DNA from 4 places in the Paraburkholderia sp. EG304 genome. Region 3 is predicted to be linked to each of the others. Evidence: predicted binding sites of a transcription regulator. Region 3 holds the regulator's gene; each other region holds the start of a gene.
The links. The regulator FNR, encoded in region 3, switches genes on or off when oxygen is low (the NO sensors DNR and NnrR bind a similar motif). The targets are predictions, from matches to a motif close to TTGATNNNNATCAA.
Positions count from the first base shown of each region.

Region 1 (4,250 bases), on a different contig from region 3:
CGCATGACACGAACCTGGCAGACGGGCGAACACCTTCGCCGCCACGCATCGTGTTTCATTCCGGCCACAGGAGAAGTCCGTCATGAAAGCACTCGTCTATCACGGTCCGGGCAAAAAGTCGCTCGACGAACGGCCGATCCCCGAACTCGCGGCGCCCACCGATGCAATCGTCAAAGTCACCCGCACGACGATCTGCGGCACCGATCTGCACATTCTCAAAGGCGACGTGCCGACCTGCGAGCCGGGCCGCATTCTCGGCCACGAAGGCGTCGGTGTCGTGCATCAGGTCGGCGACGCGGTGAGCGGGCTCGCGGCCGGCGATCACGTGCTTATCTCGTGCATCACCTCATGCGGCCGTTGCGACTACTGCCGGCGCGGCATGTATTCGCATTGCACGACGGGCGGCTGGGTTCTCGGTAACCGGATCGACGGCACGCAGGCCGAATACGTGCGCATTCCGCATGCGCAAAGCAGTTTGTACCGCATTCCGGCCGGCCTCGACGAAGAGGCGCTCGTGATGCTGTCCGACATTCTGCCGACCGGCTTCGAATGCGGCGTGCTCAACGGCAAGGTTCAGCCGGGCTGCACGGTGGCGATCGTCGGCGCCGGGCCGATCGGGCTCGCGGCGTTGTTGACCGCGCAGTTCTACTCGCCGGCGCAGATCATCATGATCGATCCCGATGTCAACCGGCTCGAGGTCGCGCACCGCTTCGGCGCGACCGCTTGCGTCGACAACGCGCATACCGATGCGGTCGCGCAAGTGCTGAAGCTGACCGAATCGGTCGGCGCCGACTGCGTGATCGAAGCGGTCGGCATTCCGCCGACGTTCGAGCTTTGCCAGCAACTGGTCGCGCCGGGCGGAACGATCGCGAACGTCGGCGTGCACGGCGTGAAGTGCGATCTGCATCTGGAACAGCTGTGGGATCGCAACATCGCGATCACGACGCGTCTCGTCGATACCGTCAGTACCCCGATGCTGATGAAGACGGTCAAGGCGGGGCGGATCGATCCGACGCGTCTGATCACGCATCGGTTCAGGCTCGACGATATTCTTGCGGCTTACGACACGTTCTCCAGCGCGTCGAGCACGCGCGCGCTGAAGGTGTTGATCGAAGCGTCGTAGGCGGGGCGCGGCGAGCCGGGGCGATGGTGCGTGGCACGCGTGCGCCGCGCCGCAGACCTCTATACTGTGCGTCGTCAAAACACGAGGCCCTGTCGCCGACCCGAGGTTCCGTCACCTCGCTAAATCGGCATCGCTCGACCCGCCCATCCATGGATACTGATTTGTCGTCGCCGCGCCGCTCGCGGCTCACCCGCGTTATCGAGGTTTTCAGCGCATTTCTGAAGCTCGGGCTGACCAGTTTCGGCGGCCCGATCGCTCATATCGGCTACTTCCGGCGCGAGTTCGTCGAGCGGCGCCGCTGGCTCGACGACGAAGCCTTCACCGACCTGATCGGCCTGTGCCAGTTTCTGCCGGGCCCCGCGAGCAGCCAGGCGGGATTTTCGATCGGGTTGCTGCGCGTCGGGTGGGCCGGGGGCCTAGCCGCCTGGTGCGGCTTCACGCTGCCGTCGGTGCTCGTGATGCTGGCCTTTGCCGCGATCGCGCCGGACCTCGGCGGCGCGTTCGGCACGGGTGTGATCCACGGGCTGAAACTCGTCGCGGTGGCCGTCGTCGCGCAGGCCGTTTGGGACATGGCGCGGCGTCTGTGTCCCGACCGCCGCCGCGCGGCGATCGCGCTCGCATCGCTCGCATTGCTGAGTGTGCTTGGCACCGTCTACGCCCAACTGATCGTGATCGGCGCCGGAGCCGTGCTCGGTGTCGCGCTGTGCCGGACCACCGGGACGCAAGCGCCGCACGCCATTGCGCTGCGGACCGGCGATTTCCAGGTGTCGCGCACGGCAGGCATCGCCGCGCTGGTGGTGTTTTTCGCATTGCTGTTCGCGTTGCCGCTGTGGGCGGCAAGCGGAACCTCGCAAGGCTTGCGCGTATTTGACGCGTTCTATCGCTCGGGCGCGCTCGTGTTCGGCGGCGGGCACGTGGTGCTGCCGCTGTTGCAGCGCGAAACCGTCGCGACCGGATGGGTCGCGCCCAACGACTTCCTGGCTGGCTATGGCGCGGCCCAGGCGGTACCCGGACCGCTGTTCACGTTCGCGGCGTTTCTCGGCTGGATGATGGCGCTGCCACCCAGACACTGGAGCGGCGCACTGCTCGCGACAGTGGGCATCTTTCTGCCGGGTCTGCTGCTCGTGCTCGCCGCATTGCCGTGGTGGCAGGCGCTGCGCGCGCGTGCGGCGATGGCGGCGGCGCTTGCCGGCGTCAATGCCGCGGTGGTCGGCCTGCTGGCCGCCGCGCTCTATTCGCCGGTATGGACTAGCGCGGTGTTGTCGGCGACGGATTTCGCCGTCGCGTGCATCGGCTTTTTGCTGTTGCTGCGCTGGAAGGTGCCGCCGCTTGCGGTCGTCGTGCTGTGTGTCGCGGCCGGCGTTGCTCAAACCGTGTGGCACCCGCTTTGACAGCGCTAAACGCGCACGGCTTTCACAAGCACTGATCTGCATCAAGGCTGACAGCCACGCGTCGGTTAGCCTGCAACGATGATCGCGCGGCCTCTGTGCGTTTGCCGCACTAGGACGGTATCGCGCGAAACCCGACAGGCCGCAAGCCATTCGCGCGATGACGGACCACATGATCGACCACGGCCCCGGCGGCTACGGATTGGGCGGTGCAAGCGCGCACGACGGCCCGCGCGCCGTGCGGGCATGGCGCCGCCTGCGCTGGGGGCTGTGCGCGCTGAGCTTCTGCGCGATCCCCGCGTTCTACATCGAACTGACGGTGCCCACTCCGTTTGCACTGATCCTGTCGCGTACCCTGTACCTGGGCATGTTCGCTGGCTTTGCGTTGTCGTTCGCCTGGCTGGCCCATCTGAGCAGACGGCCAAAGACGCTGCTCGCGAACAACTGGCTCGACCTGCTCATCGCGTTGGGCGCGGCGCTCAGCACCGGTTTCGGCACGCCGCCGTGGCAGCCGGTCGAATGGCTGCTGCGGCTGTCGTTCATGGGCGTCGTCGCGTTGCGTATCGTGCTGTCATTGCGCGAGTTCGTCACGCCGAACCGTCTGATGTGGCTGCTACTCGCCGGCGCGCTCGTGCTCGCGATGGCCGGTGCCGGCTTTTACTGGCTCGAACCGCACGTGCATTCCTACTCCGAAGGGCTGTGGCTTGCGTTCGAAAGCAGCGCGACGGTCGGCTATGGCGACATCGCGCCGACGACGCCCGCATCGCGTGTGTTCGCTGCATTTGTCGTGCTGCTTGGCTACGGCATGTTGTCTCTGGTCTTCGCGAGCATCGCCGCCGCATTCATCGGCAAGGAAGAGAGGGCGTTGCGGCGTGAGATGCATCGGGATATCAAGCATCTGAACGATGAAATCGTACGCCTGCACGCCGAACTGAAGGCGTTGCGGCAGACGCTCGACGCCGCCGCGCGACGCAGCGACACCGATGCGGACTCCGTGACGCGCACGGGTGAATGACTCCTCGTGCCGACCCGGCCGCGGCAAACAACGGCGCCGCTGACCAAGCGGGACGCCGCCTTGACGTACGTCAAATCCGCCGTGGATTGCGTGTTTAAGCTGGAGACGTCGCGGCACTTCATGCCCGTGGGGGCCCCACCATGCACATTTCCTTTCCATCCTGCATGCCCGAATACTGCGCCCGGGATCTGGTGCTGGCGTTTCCGGCGCTCGTCGACGATCGGCCCGTGCAATGCGCGATCACGGCCGAGGCGCTCGAAGATCATTTCGGCGCACGCTCGCTGCGGGAAGACGATCTGGTCCAGGCGTTCCTCGCGCACCGCTATCAGATCGAACAGTCCGCCAGACAACTGCTCGAGGAGGTTGGCGCCAAGCCCGTGCTGCTGCATAGCGGGTTCTTCAGGTTCTCCGCGTGACCCGTCGAGCGGACGCGCTTGACGTGGATCAACGACGCGCCCGCGCGCCCCGCTACGCTGAAGGCATGGTGAGCCCAGCTCGGCTCGGTCGACTGGGCCCGGTCGTGGCCTGCTTATCCCAAGGAGAGTGCAATGAGCAATCTGACGCGTTTTGATCCGCTTTCGCTGGACCCTGTGTCGGAACTGTTCCAGGGTTTCTTCCGGCCGATGCGGTCGATGCTGTCGACCCAGGAGACCGAACTCGCGTCGATGAAGATCGACGTGACGGAAAGCGACGCGGCTTACTCGGTGAAAGCTGAACTGCCCGG
Region 1 covers NZ_JBKGUA010000001.1:538,385-542,634, forward strand. Annotated here, with positions in the region: gene ACLFKU_RS02455 (zinc-dependent alcohol dehydrogenase family protein) at 83-1,123, shown strand; gene chrA (chromate efflux transporter) at 1,273-2,514, shown strand; gene ACLFKU_RS02465 (potassium channel family protein) at 2,672-3,526, shown strand; gene ACLFKU_RS02470 (DUF1488 domain-containing protein) at 3,667-3,942, shown strand; gene ACLFKU_RS02475 (Hsp20/alpha crystallin family protein) at 4,075-4,250, shown strand, end outside.
Region 1: the regulator FNR is predicted to act here: its motif matches at 2,546-2,559, upstream of ACLFKU_RS02465 (potassium channel family protein).

Region 2 (4,250 bases), on a different contig from region 3:
AGGCCGTGAACGCCGTCCGGTTGCGTCTCATACGCGAAATCGCGGCTGAATACGCAGTCGATGTAGCCTTTCATCATCGCAGGCATCGCCATCCACCAAAGGGATTCCCGCACTCCGGCTCATTCGACAAAGCGCTTGTCGATCATGCGGCATGGTGAGCCCTGCACCGCATCTCACATCGACGAGAAGATGTTCGGATATTCCATGTGGTCCTTCACTTCCTTCACACCCGGCACACGCTCTGCCGCCGCGAGGATTGCATTGCGTTCTTCCTCGGAACGCGCCACACCCCAGCAATGCACGACACCGTCGGTGACGATCAGGCCGTCGGAGGCCATTGCCCAGCGATGTCCATCGAGATCATTCGCAATTGCACGACGAATCTGTTCGTCCGACGGTTGCGCATCAAGCTGCGCAGGCGCACAACTCGCGAGAGCGCGCACCAGGTTGGCCCGGCTGACGATGCCGACGAGCTTGCCATCGCGCAACACAGGCAGGCGCTTGATGTGTTTGCGCCCCAGCAGTTCGGCGACCTCGGTGAGCGGGGCGGCCTGACGGACGGTGAGCGCCGGCGTGCTCATTACGTCGCGCACCTGGATCGAATGTTCCTTCAGATACTCGGCCGCGAGTTCACGCGTGGGCGCCATGAACTCGGCAAGCCACGAGCGGCGCTGCGTTTCGGTACCCGTTTCGATGCGTCTGAGCAGATCGCCCTCGCTGACGACGCCGACCACGTCGCCGTTGTCGTCGACTACCGGCATTCCGCTGATGCGGTGCTGCGTCAGCAGCTTCGCCGCGTCGTAGACCGAGCTGTCGGGTGCGATAGAAATGACCGGAGTCGTCATGATGTCCGAGGCTTGCATAGTGAGTCTCCATATCGAGGGCCTACCCTATTGCAAACAAGTGTAGGCATGAGGCAGACCATGCAATTGACGAACGTCAAAGAGAACCTCACTTCGATCCCGCACCGGTCGAGCCCGCGATTCCCGGCGCAGACGTTACGCAGCACATCGCCGGGGCGGCCTCGGAATGGCAGGCCGACGCGATCGTGATAGGCACGCACGGTCGCCGCGGCCTCCGGCGATTCGTGCTCGGCAGCGTCGCCGAGCGCGTGCTGCGCGACGCCCTCTGCCCGGTTCTGATGATCCTTGGCCGAGCGAGCGGCCCGCCGCAGCCTCGACTGTCGCGGCTGCCGCCGAAAAGGAACTGACATGAGCTACCGGACTGTGCTCGCTCATCTCGCCGACAGCCGCTGCTGCGACATGCAGGTCGCCCTCGACCTCGCGTGACGGCTATCCGAGACATGCTTACGGCAGCTCGCCCGGCGCCATCGACGTCGCGGCGCATCTCAAGGCGCACGGCGTGCGCGCATCGTTCTCGACGACGACGCGCCATGGCGCCGCCGGTACGGGGGCGACGTTGCTGAACCGGGCGGCGGATCCGCACGCCGACGTGCTGATGATGGGTGCCGGCGGCGCTTTGCCAGATACTATCCGGCGACGGCTTTGTGCTTGTCCTCTTCGCGAATCAGCAGCACCGGACACCGCGAAAAGCGCACAACCTGCTCCGCCACGCTGCCGATCACCAGACGCCGTACCCCACGGCGTCCATGCGTGCCCATCACGAGCAGATCGGCATGGGCCTGATCCGCGTGCCGCAGCACTGCGCTGGCCACGTCGTCAGACAGGTTGTTGGTTTCGTCCAGTTCGGCGTGACATTCCACGTCGGCGCCAGCGCAGGCCCGCTCTGCGTCCTGCAGCACTGAGCGTCCATCCTTGCGCACCGCATCGATGAAGGTTATCGGATCGTAATAGCCGGCATAGGAGAAGAGCGGTGTCTTGTCTACGACGTAGAGCGCATGCACGAGACCCTTCGTCAGGGCAGCAAGACCCACAGCTTCTTTCAGTGCGCGCTTCGAGGAACTGCTGCCGTCGAGCGCGACGAGGATGTTCTGGTACATGGTGATTCTCCTGCAGGATGGTCATGTGCTCCGGCAACGGCTATGCACACCGCGCATAGCATGTGCATCAGTTACAGCGCAGGTCTCCGTTCGGGCTAGAGGCAACGGCCTGAAACAGAGAAGTTGCTCGGTTACATCATCGGCCGCGATGCGACAGCCAACTTGATCTGGGTCAACCGGTTGCAGGCGATCCGAACGTCGACAGGTGCCGGTCGCTAAACGGGCTCCCGCACCAACTTGCTGATCAGCGTTCTGGGTTGACCTCCTTCGATGACGGTTTCGACGTCGATGCAAAACCGGCATCGCTCGCCTGTCGGTGTTTCGACGGTCAAATCGTGGGCGTCTGTCGGGAATTCCATCCGATGTCGGACATAGCCGGGGCCGAACTTGCGCGGCGCCAACTGGCTCTCGATCAACTTCGTAGGGTCTGAAATGCCCCGAATTGGACCGAAGGGAGAAGCCGTTTCCCACACTACCTCGGGATGCAGAAGGCTGGCGGCGCCAGCGCCGTCCCGCCTGTCGACGTAGTCGAGAAAACGCATCAGAAGCAGTCGTTTGGAATTTCGTGCGGCATAGCCCGTGTGGAGAAAGCGTGGGCGTATGCGGAGTTGGGGTGCACAAGTTCAGTCGCGTAAAGACGTTCGATGTCGCGATTCTCGTACGAGCAACGGTGCGGCGCGAGCTTGTCCATCTCATAGATGGCGTCCATACGTTTCTCAAGAATTAGCGGATCCAAGGATTTAGGCTCCCCGCCTCCTCCCAGGCAGCCTGCAACACACGCCATGACCTCGATGGCGACGTACTCGGCGCGCCAGGCCTCCGTGCGCAACATCCGCTGCGAGACACTGATGCCGTTGCAAACGGCGACCTTGCCGACTGCGGGGATATCAGCCGTCTTCACGCCCACATCCACGCCGCGAATCTGATGCCAGTCCAACACAAGCATGGTCTGATCAAGCAGGTGGGACACGGTACGCGCAATCGCCTCCATGACTCCGCCAGATGCGGCGAAGATCTGTGCGGCCCCCGTGCTCTCGCCAAGAGGATCATCGAATGCTCCAGCTTCCGGCAGAGCGTTGAAGGCAATGCCTCGGGCCCTGATCATCCGGGCTGGCTCACGCGTGGTGAGAACGCGGTCGACGTCACCAGAAACCCCCGGCCGGACGGCCTCATCCTTTTTGGCGGTACAGGGCATTACGCTCACGACATACGGCTCGGCGTCGCCCTGCGCGAAATCCGGGCCAAGTCCGCGCGCGAACGGCCCCCGCTTGGAAAGCGCGCCGTGCATTTGCTGCGGAGATTTCGCCGTGCACAAATGCGGAAGAAGATCCGGCCGGTTGAATTCGACCCAGTGTACCCACCCTGGGCAGCATGACGTAAAAAGCGGCAATCTTCCCTTTTCTCTCAGACGTGAAAGCAGCTCGGCCGCTTCTTCGATGATGGTCAGATCAGCCGCAAAATTCGTATCGAACACATAGTCGAACCCCAACTGTCTCAGGGCGTTGATCATCCGTCCGGTACTGACGGTACCGGGCTGCATCCCGAATTCTTCACTGATTGCAACGCGCGTCGCCGGTGCCTCCTGGACGACGGAAACCCGCCGGTGCCTGTCGAGAGTGTGAAGTACAGCATGCCAATGCGGCGTCTCGATCAGAGCCCCGGAGGGACATACGAGCGCACATTGCCCGCAGGAAATGCATGGGGTTTCGGCCAAAGGGCGATCGAAACCGGTAACGGGCAACCGCTCCGATCCGCGCTCAGCGAACCCGATCACGTTTTGCTGTTGCCCCGCATCGCCACATGCCTCTACACATAAGCCACATTCGATGCATTTCGAAAGGTCGCGCCAGATGCTCGGCGAAGTGTGGTCGTCGAGGGCATGCAGCGGATGATGCGCGGATCCTCGAGAAATCTTCTGCCACTTGTCTTCTAGTTGATACTCGTTGACGAAACTTTGAAAACTGCAGGAGCCGTTTACCTCGCATCGCATACAGTCGTCAGGGTGACGCGCGAGAAGCCACTGTGCGTCCTCGCTGCGAAAAGTCTGCAGTTCGGCGGAGTCTGTCACGACGACATCGCCGTCGTTTGCCCGTGTTGCGCAGGCCGATTGCGGACGAACCTGGCCGCGTACTTCCACGAGACAGATGCGGTATACCGCACGGGACGGCAGGCGGGGGTGGTAACAAAGCGTGGGGATATCCCCCCGGCCTTGCCGGCGGAATCGAGCAAGGTGGAGCCGTCTTTTACCTCGACGGCTTTCCCATTAATTGTCAGCCTGATCATCGGTGTC
Region 2 covers NZ_JBKGUA010000032.1:67,004-71,253, reverse strand. Annotated here, with positions in the region: gene ACLFKU_RS29655 (hypothetical protein) at 1-92, opposite strand, end outside; gene ACLFKU_RS29650 (CBS domain-containing protein) at 174-863, opposite strand; gene ACLFKU_RS29645 (universal stress protein) at 875-1,210, shown strand; partial or broken gene ACLFKU_RS29640 (universal stress protein) at 1,327-1,467, shown strand; gene ACLFKU_RS29635 (universal stress protein) at 1,490-1,960, opposite strand; gene ACLFKU_RS29630 (hypothetical protein) at 2,176-2,502, opposite strand; gene ACLFKU_RS29625 ([FeFe] hydrogenase, group A) at 2,502-4,028, opposite strand.
Region 2: the regulator FNR is predicted to act here: its motif matches at 2,123-2,136, upstream of ACLFKU_RS29635 (universal stress protein).

Region 3 (4,250 bases):
GGGCACGCATGGCCGCCGCGGGTTTCAACGGCTGATGCTCGGCAGCGTCGCCGAGCGCGTGCTGCGCCGCGCCTGTTGCCCGGTGCTAATGATTCCCGCCCAGGCGAGCAGCGCGACGCGCGGTTAGTCAGCCCCGCGAGCGCCGACAGCGGACTCACCTGAGCGGACTCACCTGAGCCGCTAGAAACTGGCTGCTGCGCGGCGCGGCGCTTCAGGGCCGCGGGTGGCCTTGTTCGTCATGCCGCACGATCAGCACCGGTATGTCGGTCGCCCGTACCAGCGACTCCGCGACGCTGCCGAGCAGAAAGCGCTGCACGCCATGGCGGCCATGCGTGCCCATCACGATCAGATCGGCCTGGATTTCGTCGGCGACGCGCGCGAGTACCGCCGACACGTTTTCAGCGTAAGCGTCGATCACCCGCACGCCGCCCGGCACCTGCGCCTCGCGCAACAGCTCGCGCGGCCCATCGAGCGCGCGGCTGGCGAAATCTTGCGCCGCGCTCGCCGGCTCCGGCTCGAAAGCCACGTCGGCATTGTTCGACCACTTGCCGTGCCCCACCACGCAGCAGGCTTCGAGCGTGGCGCCCGTCAGCTTCGCGAGCTTCAGCGCCTCGGCGAAGGCGCGCTGCGCGCTGGGACTGTCGTCGAGTGCAACCAGAATTCGTGCATACATGTCGGACTCCCTGTGAAAGCGCTGGCATGACCCGAAGTGGCGCCGTCGCGCGTTTGCACCGACAGTGTGAAGCGCGCGCCGCCACGCGGCTTGACGCAGGTCAACGGGCCGCCGCTCGGCGTCGCCGCCGCTGGACGGCATCGCCAGCAAGCCACTAGGAATATTCCTACAACCACTGCCTGAACTCCTAGCACCGCTTAAAGCGCCGCCGATATATTTCCAAGGTTAGGTCGCCAATACTGGTCGGTATGGACAGCCCCCCGTCAGCCACCTTATCGAGAGTTTTTCTCGTCGACGATGCGACCGAGGTCCGGCGCCGGCTTGCTTGCCTGATCGCGCTGATTCCCGGCATCGAAATCGCCGGCGAGTCCGCGGGCGTCGAGCACGCGTTCGACGACATCGTCGCGAGTCGCGCCGATGTCGCGGTGCTGGACCCGTGTTTCTCGGGCAAGACCGACCTGCTGCTGCTCGCTGCGCTGTCGCGGGCGCGGCCGTCCATCGTCAGCATCGTGCTGACCAATCATGACGCGACGGCGTTTCGCCGCGCGTGCGAAGCGGCGGGCGCCGACTTCTTCTTCGACAAGACCTCGGAGTTCGAGCTCGCCTGCCGCGCCATCGAAGCGATTGCCTATGCGCGCCGTGCGCATCGGGTCTGACCGCCAGGAGCCGATCATGCAAGTTGCCGCAGTCCGTGAACCCCGCCACGACGCGCCTCGCACCTCGCACGTCGTACCGATCCACGTCGCGCCCAGCACCGCGGCGGCACGCCACGCCGTCACGCGCTGCTCCACCTGCGCGATGCGCGCGATCTGCATGCCGCCCGAGCTGACGCCGGACGAACTGAGCCGGCTCGACGCGTTGATCTGCTCGACGCGCTCGATCAAACGCGGCGACGCGCTGTATCGCGCGGGCGACGAGTTTCAAAGCATCTACGCGATACGCGCCGGCTCATTCAAAACCGTGGTCATGCATCGCGACGGCCGCGAGCATGTGACCGGCTTCCAGATTGCGGGCGACTCGCTTGGCCTCGACGGCATCGGCGAGGGCAAGCAGAATTGCGATGCGATCGCGCTCGAAGATAGCGTCGTGTGCATCATTCCGTTCGCGCAGCTAGAGGCGATCTGTCGCGAGATCAAACCGATGCAGCATCACATCTATCAGATGATGAGCGGCGAGATCGTGCGCGAATCGAGCCAGATGATGCTGCTCGGGACGATGACCGCCGAGCAGCGCGTCGCGACGTTCCTGCTGAATCTGTCGAAGCGCTTCAAGGCGCGCGGCTTTTCGGCCGCGGAGTTTCATCTGCGCATGACGCGCGAGGAAATCGGCTGCTTTCTGGGCATGAAGCTCGAAACGGTGAGCCGGATGTTCTCGAAGTTCCAGCGCGAACGCCTCGTCAAGGCGAACGGCAAAACGATCCGCATCGAAGACCCGGAACGACTGGCTCGGGTTTGAGCGTCGGCGCGGCGCTCGCCTCACGTTCGTTCGCGGGACATGCCGGGTGGAACCGGCGCTCCTGAACTGATATAACTCAGTGCGTTGCGGTACGCGACCTTGCGTGGCCGCCCGGAGGAGCGATGGGTCTATCGAGCGGCGAGTCTTCCTGCTTCACCAGTGTTGCGTCCGGGTCGGACGTGTCCGTCGAGGATCGCTATTTCATGTTGGTCGAAGCGGTACAGGACTACGCGATCTTCATGCTCGACCCCGCCGGCCGCGTAACCAGCTGGAATCCCGGCGCACAGCGCATCAAGGGCTACACGCCCGAAGAAATCGTCGGCCAGCATTTCTCGAAGTTCTATACCCCGGAAGACATCGCGGCCGGCAAGCCCGCTCGCGAACTGGAAACCGCCGCAACCGTCGGCCGCGCCGAGGACGAAGGGTGGCGTGTGCGTCGCGACGGTTCGCGTTTCTGGGCCAACGTGGTCGTTTCCGCCGTGCACGATGCGTCGGGCGCGCTGCTCGGCTTTGCCAAGGTCACCCGCGATCTGACCGAGCGTATGCGTCTCGCGGAACTCGAACGCGCGAGTCAGGTATCCACGCACACGCAGATCGCCCGTGAAAACGAGCAGAAACGTATTGCACGCGAACTGCACGACGATCTCGGCCAACGGCTGACGGCGCTGAAAATGAGCGTCGCGCTGCTCGAAGCGAAGCTGAATCAGCAAGCCGACACCGAGCCGCTTGCGGCGCAAACGCATGAGCTGCAAAAGCAGATCGACTGGATGGCCGCTTCGCTGCGGCGCATCGCCGCCGATCTGCGCCCTCCGCTGCTCGACGACCTCGGACTCGCCGCCGCGCTCGACTGGTTGGCCGAAGACTTCACGAAACGCTACAACGTGCGCTCGAGCGTGCATCTCGAACCGGCCGAGCCGGTATGCGGCGAATTCGCGGCAACGGCGCTGTTTCGCATCGTTCAGGAGGCGTTGACGAACGTCGCGCGGCACGCCAAGGCGAGGCGCGTACGCATCGACATGATCTGCGCGGGCCCGACCGTATCGCTCGATATCGACGATGACGGCGTGGGTGTCGCGCTGGATCAGTCGCAGGGAACAACTTCATTCGGGCTGCTTGGCATCCGCGAACGGGTGCGGCAGTTGCGCGGCAACGTGTCGTTCACCAGCTCGCCCGGCCACGGTTTCAGGATCTCGATCCAGCTACCAGCCGACGCGCTCGTGTAGTGCTCACACGCCGCCGCGCGCCGCTACCGGGGATTACTCCTCGGGCGCTTCCTCGCCGATCTGCTCGCGCATCAGCAACACCGGACAGGTCGAGAAACGCAGCACCCGCTCCGCCACGCTGCCGATCACGAGGCGCCGCACGCCGCGCCGCCCATGCGTGCCGAGCACGAGCAGATCAGCGTGGACCTGCTCGCCGTGGCGCAACACGATCGTGGCGACGTCGTCGGACAGGCTCTCCGACTCGATCATCGCGGGCCGGCAACGCACATCGGCGGCGGCGCAGGCCTGCTCGGCCTCCTCGAGCACCGAGTGGCCGTCCTGGCGCAATGCTTCGACTAGCGCGAGCGGGTCGTAATAGCCGGCATAGGAAAAGATCGGCGTCTTGTCGACTACATAAACCGGATGCACGACGGCCTTCGTCAACGCGGCGAGATTCACCGCTTCTTTCAGCGCGCGTTTCGAGAAAGTGCTGCCGTCTAGCGCGACGAGGATATGTTGGTACATGCCGATTCTCCACTGAGGTTGGATTTGTCAACGCGCGTGGCGCGCCCCTGCTACAGATAAAAAGGCCCGCCCGCACTGCCCGGATGCGGCTCCCGCCACTGGCCACGCAGCACCGCATCCGCCCGCAACGACGGCGCATCGCGCGGACACACGAGCACGGGACAAGCCGCGTCACGCAGCGTGCGCGACGTCACGTGTCCCGGCAATGGATGCGGCATGCCGCGCATGCCGTGCGAACCCATCACGATCAGGTCCGCGTGCCAGCGTTGCGCTTCGTCGAGAATCGCGGTCGACGCATCGCCGGAATCGTCGTTGAACTCGAGCAACGCGGTTTCCGCCGCGCGCCGGCTCTGTTCGAGCATCGCCGCACCGCGCCGCAATACATCGATTCGCTG
Region 3 covers NZ_JBKGUA010000069.1:11,842-16,091, forward strand. Annotated here, with positions in the region: gene ACLFKU_RS38205 (universal stress protein) at 1-127, shown strand, start outside; gene ACLFKU_RS38210 (universal stress protein) at 212-673, opposite strand; gene ACLFKU_RS38215 (response regulator) at 922-1,329, shown strand; gene fnr (fumarate/nitrate reduction transcriptional regulator Fnr) at 1,346-2,128, shown strand; gene ACLFKU_RS38225 (PAS domain S-box protein) at 2,251-3,351, shown strand; gene ACLFKU_RS38230 (universal stress protein) at 3,385-3,855, opposite strand; gene ACLFKU_RS38235 (universal stress protein) at 3,906-4,250, opposite strand, start outside.

Region 4 (4,250 bases), on a different contig from region 3:
GACGTGCAGATCGACGGGAGCGTCGTGTCGATCAACGCGAAGGTCGAGCGCAACACGGAGGAAAAGGAAGGAGAGCGCGTGATCCGCCGCGAGCGCTACGCCGGGACCTTCAGCCGCTCGTTCTCGCTCGGCGGCGAGGTCGACGAGGCGAACGCGAAAGCCGAGTATAAGGACGGTGTGCTGTCGCTCAGCTTGCCGAAAAAGACGTCCGGTGATCGCAAGCGGCTGACCATCGACTGACACGGCAGGCTGGCGCGCCGTCGCACGGGCTAGTCGCGAGGAGACACCTGGTGAAAACCGACAGACAACTGCAGCGGGAAGTCGAGGAAGAACTCGAATGGGACCCCGCGGTCACCGCGACGGATATCGGCGTGGAGGTGACGAACGGCGTCGTCACGCTGTCGGGCCATCCGCCGAGCTTCGCCGAAAAACTGGCCGCCGAAAAAGCCGCGCAGCGCGTGGCGGGTGTGAAGGCGGTTGCGGTGGACATGCAGGTCCGGCTGCCGAAGCCGGACCAACACAGCGACGAGGACGTGGCGGGCGCGGTCCACGCGATTCTGTACTGGAGCGTCGCCGTACCCCACGATGCGATCAAGATCCAGGTGGAAAAAGGCTGGGTCACGCTGACGGGTATGGTCGACTGGGCCTACCAGCGCCACATCGTCGCGCGCGCGGTCGGCCAGATGCGCGGCATTCGCGGCCTGACGAACGCGATCGAGGTGCGCCGCAAGGTGGCGACCGACGAGATCAGCAAGAAGATCGAAGAAGCGATGCGGCGGCACGCCGAGCGCGAAGTCAGGCACATCGGCGTCGACGTGAACGACGGCACGGTCACGCTGACGGGCAAGGTGGGCTCATACGCGGAACGCAAGGTCGTGCGCGGCGTCGCGTGGAGCGCGCCCGGCGTCTGCGCGGTGGTCGACGATCTCGTCGTCGATGCGAGCCCGCCACGCGAACCCATCGGTGATGCAGCCGAACGATAACAGCCACGTTCCCACTCGCGACCGACGATTCCGTTCGACCGTTGCACGGGCCTAAAACTGCCCGAGCTCGACGCTTTGCCCATACACCGGCACCTCGCATGACCAGCCGAGCGTCTCGACGATATGCCGCCGCATCGCATCGGCCGCGGCGGGCTCGCCATGCGTGACGAAGGTGCGAGCGGGCGCGTCGGTCAGACTCGACAGCCAGTTCAGCAACTCGCGGTAATCGGCATGCGCGGATAGCGACGGGATCGATTCGACGCTCGCGCCCACCCGCACGTATTCACCGAACAGTTTGATCGACGGTTCGTGGGCCGCCAGCGCCGCGCCGCGCGTGCCGGCCGCCTGGAAGCCGACCAGCGCGATCGTATTGCGCGGATCGGACGCGTACAAACGCAGGTGATGCAGCACGCGCCCGCCGGTCGCCATGCCGCTGCCCGCGATGATCACCATGGGTCCGTTATGCGACGCGATGGCCTTCGATTGCTCGACGCTTCGGACCATGATCGCGGCCTTGTCGATCGCATTCGCGTCGGAGATCGTCAAACGATGTTCGGCGAGATGCCTGCGATACACGTCGGTGACGCTGGTCGCCATCGGACTGTCCAGATAGACGGGCACGTGCGCCATGCGCCCCGTCTCTTTCAGCTTCGCGATGTAGTAAAGGACTTCCTGCGCGCGGCCGACCGCGAAGCACGGCATCACCACCACGCCGCCTTTGGCGAAGGTCCGGCTGAAGATCCGTTCGAGGTCGTCGCGCGGGTTCGAGTCCGGATGCAGGCGATCGCCGTAGGTCGACTCGACGACGAGGTAATCGGCATGCGCGAGCGGCGCGGGCGCACGCATGATCGGGTCGTCGGGGCGGCCCACGTCGCCGGAAAACGCCAGCACCTTGTGATTGCGGCACATGACGACGCTCGCCGCCCCGAGGATGTGCCCCGACGGCAGAAAGCGGAAGCACAGCCCATGCGGCAGGTCGACCGGCGTATCGAAGCGGTGGGGCGCAAGCAGATGCAGCGCGCGCTGCGCGTCGTCCTGCGTGTAGAGCGGCAGCGCCGGCCGATGCTTCGAGAAGCCGTGGCGGTTCGCGAATTCCGCTTCCTCTTCCTGTAGCTTCGCGCTGTCGCGCAGCATGATCTCGCACAGCGCGGCGGTGCCGGGCGTGCAATACACGGGACCGCGAAAGCCGTTTCGCACGAGCAATGGCAGATAGCCGCTGTGGTCGAGATGCGCGTGAGTCAGGAGCACCGCGTCGATCGAGTCGGCGGGCACCGGCAGTGCGGCCCAGTTGCGCAGCCGCAGGTTCTTGAGGCCTTGAAACAGCCCGCAATCGACGAGGATGCGCAAGCCGGGTTCTTCGAGCAGATACTTCGAACCGGTGACGGTCTCGCTTGCACCGAGAAAAGTCAGCTTCATGATTCCTCCGTTGCTCGCGGATGGATGGGACCATTTCAACGGATGTGGGCGCCGTACTCTTGATCTGGATCATCGGTTGCGCAGCGCTCGCCCGAAAACGGTCGAGGACGAAGTGGCGAAACAAACTGCCGCTCTGACGCTTCCCGTATTCCGCTAAGATCGTGCCGGAATTCATCGACCCAAAAGACCGCGGCGCTCCCAAAGCCCAATCTCAAAACCAACACGCAATGGACCGTATCGACGCCATGAAGGTATTCGTCGCCACGCTCGACGAGGGAAGTCTGGCGGGCGCAGGCCGCCGGCTGGGCCGCTCGCCCGCGGCGGTGAGCCGGGCCATCGCGTTTCTGGAAGCGCACACGGGCACGCCGCTGCTACATCGCACCACGCGCACGATCCGGCTCAGCGAAGCGGGCGAGCGCTATGCGCAAGCGTGCCGGCGCATCCTCGCGGATCTCGAGGAGGCGGACCTGCTCGCCGCCGACGAGCACTCCGCGCCGCGCGGCCTGCTTGGCGTGACGGCGGCGGTGGCGGTGGGCGAAGAGGTGCTGCGCCCGATCGTCGATGCGTTTCTCGATCGCCACCCGCAGGCGTCGATCCGTCTGCACCTGCACGACCGGCCCGTGAGCATCGTCGACGAGGGCATCGACGTCGCGCTGCGCATCGCGCATCTGCAGGACTCGACGCTCGTCGCCATTCCGGTGGGCGAAGTGAGGCGGGTGGTGGTCGCTTCGCCCGACTATCTCGCCACGCATCCGGCCATCGCGATGCCCGCCGATCTCGCCAGCCATCCGATCATCTCGATGACGCATTTCGGGCTCGACTCGTGGAGCTTTCCGGCCGCCCGTCAAACGGCGCTGCCGCAGGTCGTGCGCTTCACGCCGCGCTTCATCGTCAACACGATCCGCGCGGCGCGGGCTTCGGCCGTGGACGGGCACGGCGTCACGCGGCTTTTCTCGTATCACGTGGCCGAACAGGTCAAGGCAGGTGCGCTGAAAATCGTGCTGCGCGACAACGAGCATGGTCCGCTGCCCGTCAATCTGGTGACGCCGCAGGGGCGCCTTGCGGTGCCGAAGGTGCGCAGTTTCGTCGATTTCGCCGCGCCACTGCTGCGCGAGTATTTCGAGCGGGCCCAGCAAATCATCGACGCCGATCGACGCTGATTCGATCGCTACGCGGAAGAATGACTTCCGCAGCGCGGTGATTCTCTCGGGACGCGACTCGATCTAGACTGCCTTCCATATTCATCAGGTGCTTAACAACACCGATCCATGGGAGTCGTCATGCAGCAAGCCGTCTCGAATCCGGCCGCTTCGGCCGGCTACAACGTCTGGCGAGGCACCCTCGCCGGAGCCAGCGCGAGCCTGATCGGCATTGGTCTCGCGCGTTTTGCCTACACGCCGCTTTTGCCGGCCATCATCGGCGCGCACTGGTTTCCCGCCTCGAGCGCCGCTTATCTCGGCGCGGCGAACCTCGGCGGCTACCTGGCCGGGGCGCTGCTGGCGGGCTCGATGGTGCGAGTGGCGAAACCCGCCACCGTATTGCGCGCGATGATGTTGCTCGTGACCATCGCCTTCGTCGCCTGCGCGGCGCCCGTGTCGTTCCTGTGGTTTTTCGTCTGGCGTCTGGCCTCGGGGGTCGCGGGCGGCGCATTGATGGTGCTCGCCGCGCCGACGATCCTTGCGCACGTGCCGGCGGCGCGCCGGGGCTTCGCGAGCGGCGGCATCTTCACGGGCATCGGACTCGGCATCGCGGCTTCGGGCACGATCGTGCCGATTCTGTTGCACCAGGGGCTCACGTGGACGTGGCTCGGGCTCGCGGCCGTTTCGCTCGTGCTGACCGCCGTGGCGTGGA
Region 4 covers NZ_JBKGUA010000001.1:542,654-546,903, forward strand. Annotated here, with positions in the region: gene ACLFKU_RS02475 (Hsp20/alpha crystallin family protein) at 1-240, shown strand, start outside; gene ACLFKU_RS02480 (BON domain-containing protein) at 291-983, shown strand; gene ACLFKU_RS02485 (MBL fold metallo-hydrolase RNA specificity domain-containing protein) at 1,035-2,399, opposite strand; gene ACLFKU_RS02490 (LysR family transcriptional regulator) at 2,627-3,559, shown strand; gene ACLFKU_RS02495 (YbfB/YjiJ family MFS transporter) at 3,680-4,250, shown strand, end outside.
Region 4: the regulator FNR is predicted to act here: its motif matches at 2,459-2,472, upstream of ACLFKU_RS02485 (MBL fold metallo-hydrolase RNA specificity domain-containing protein).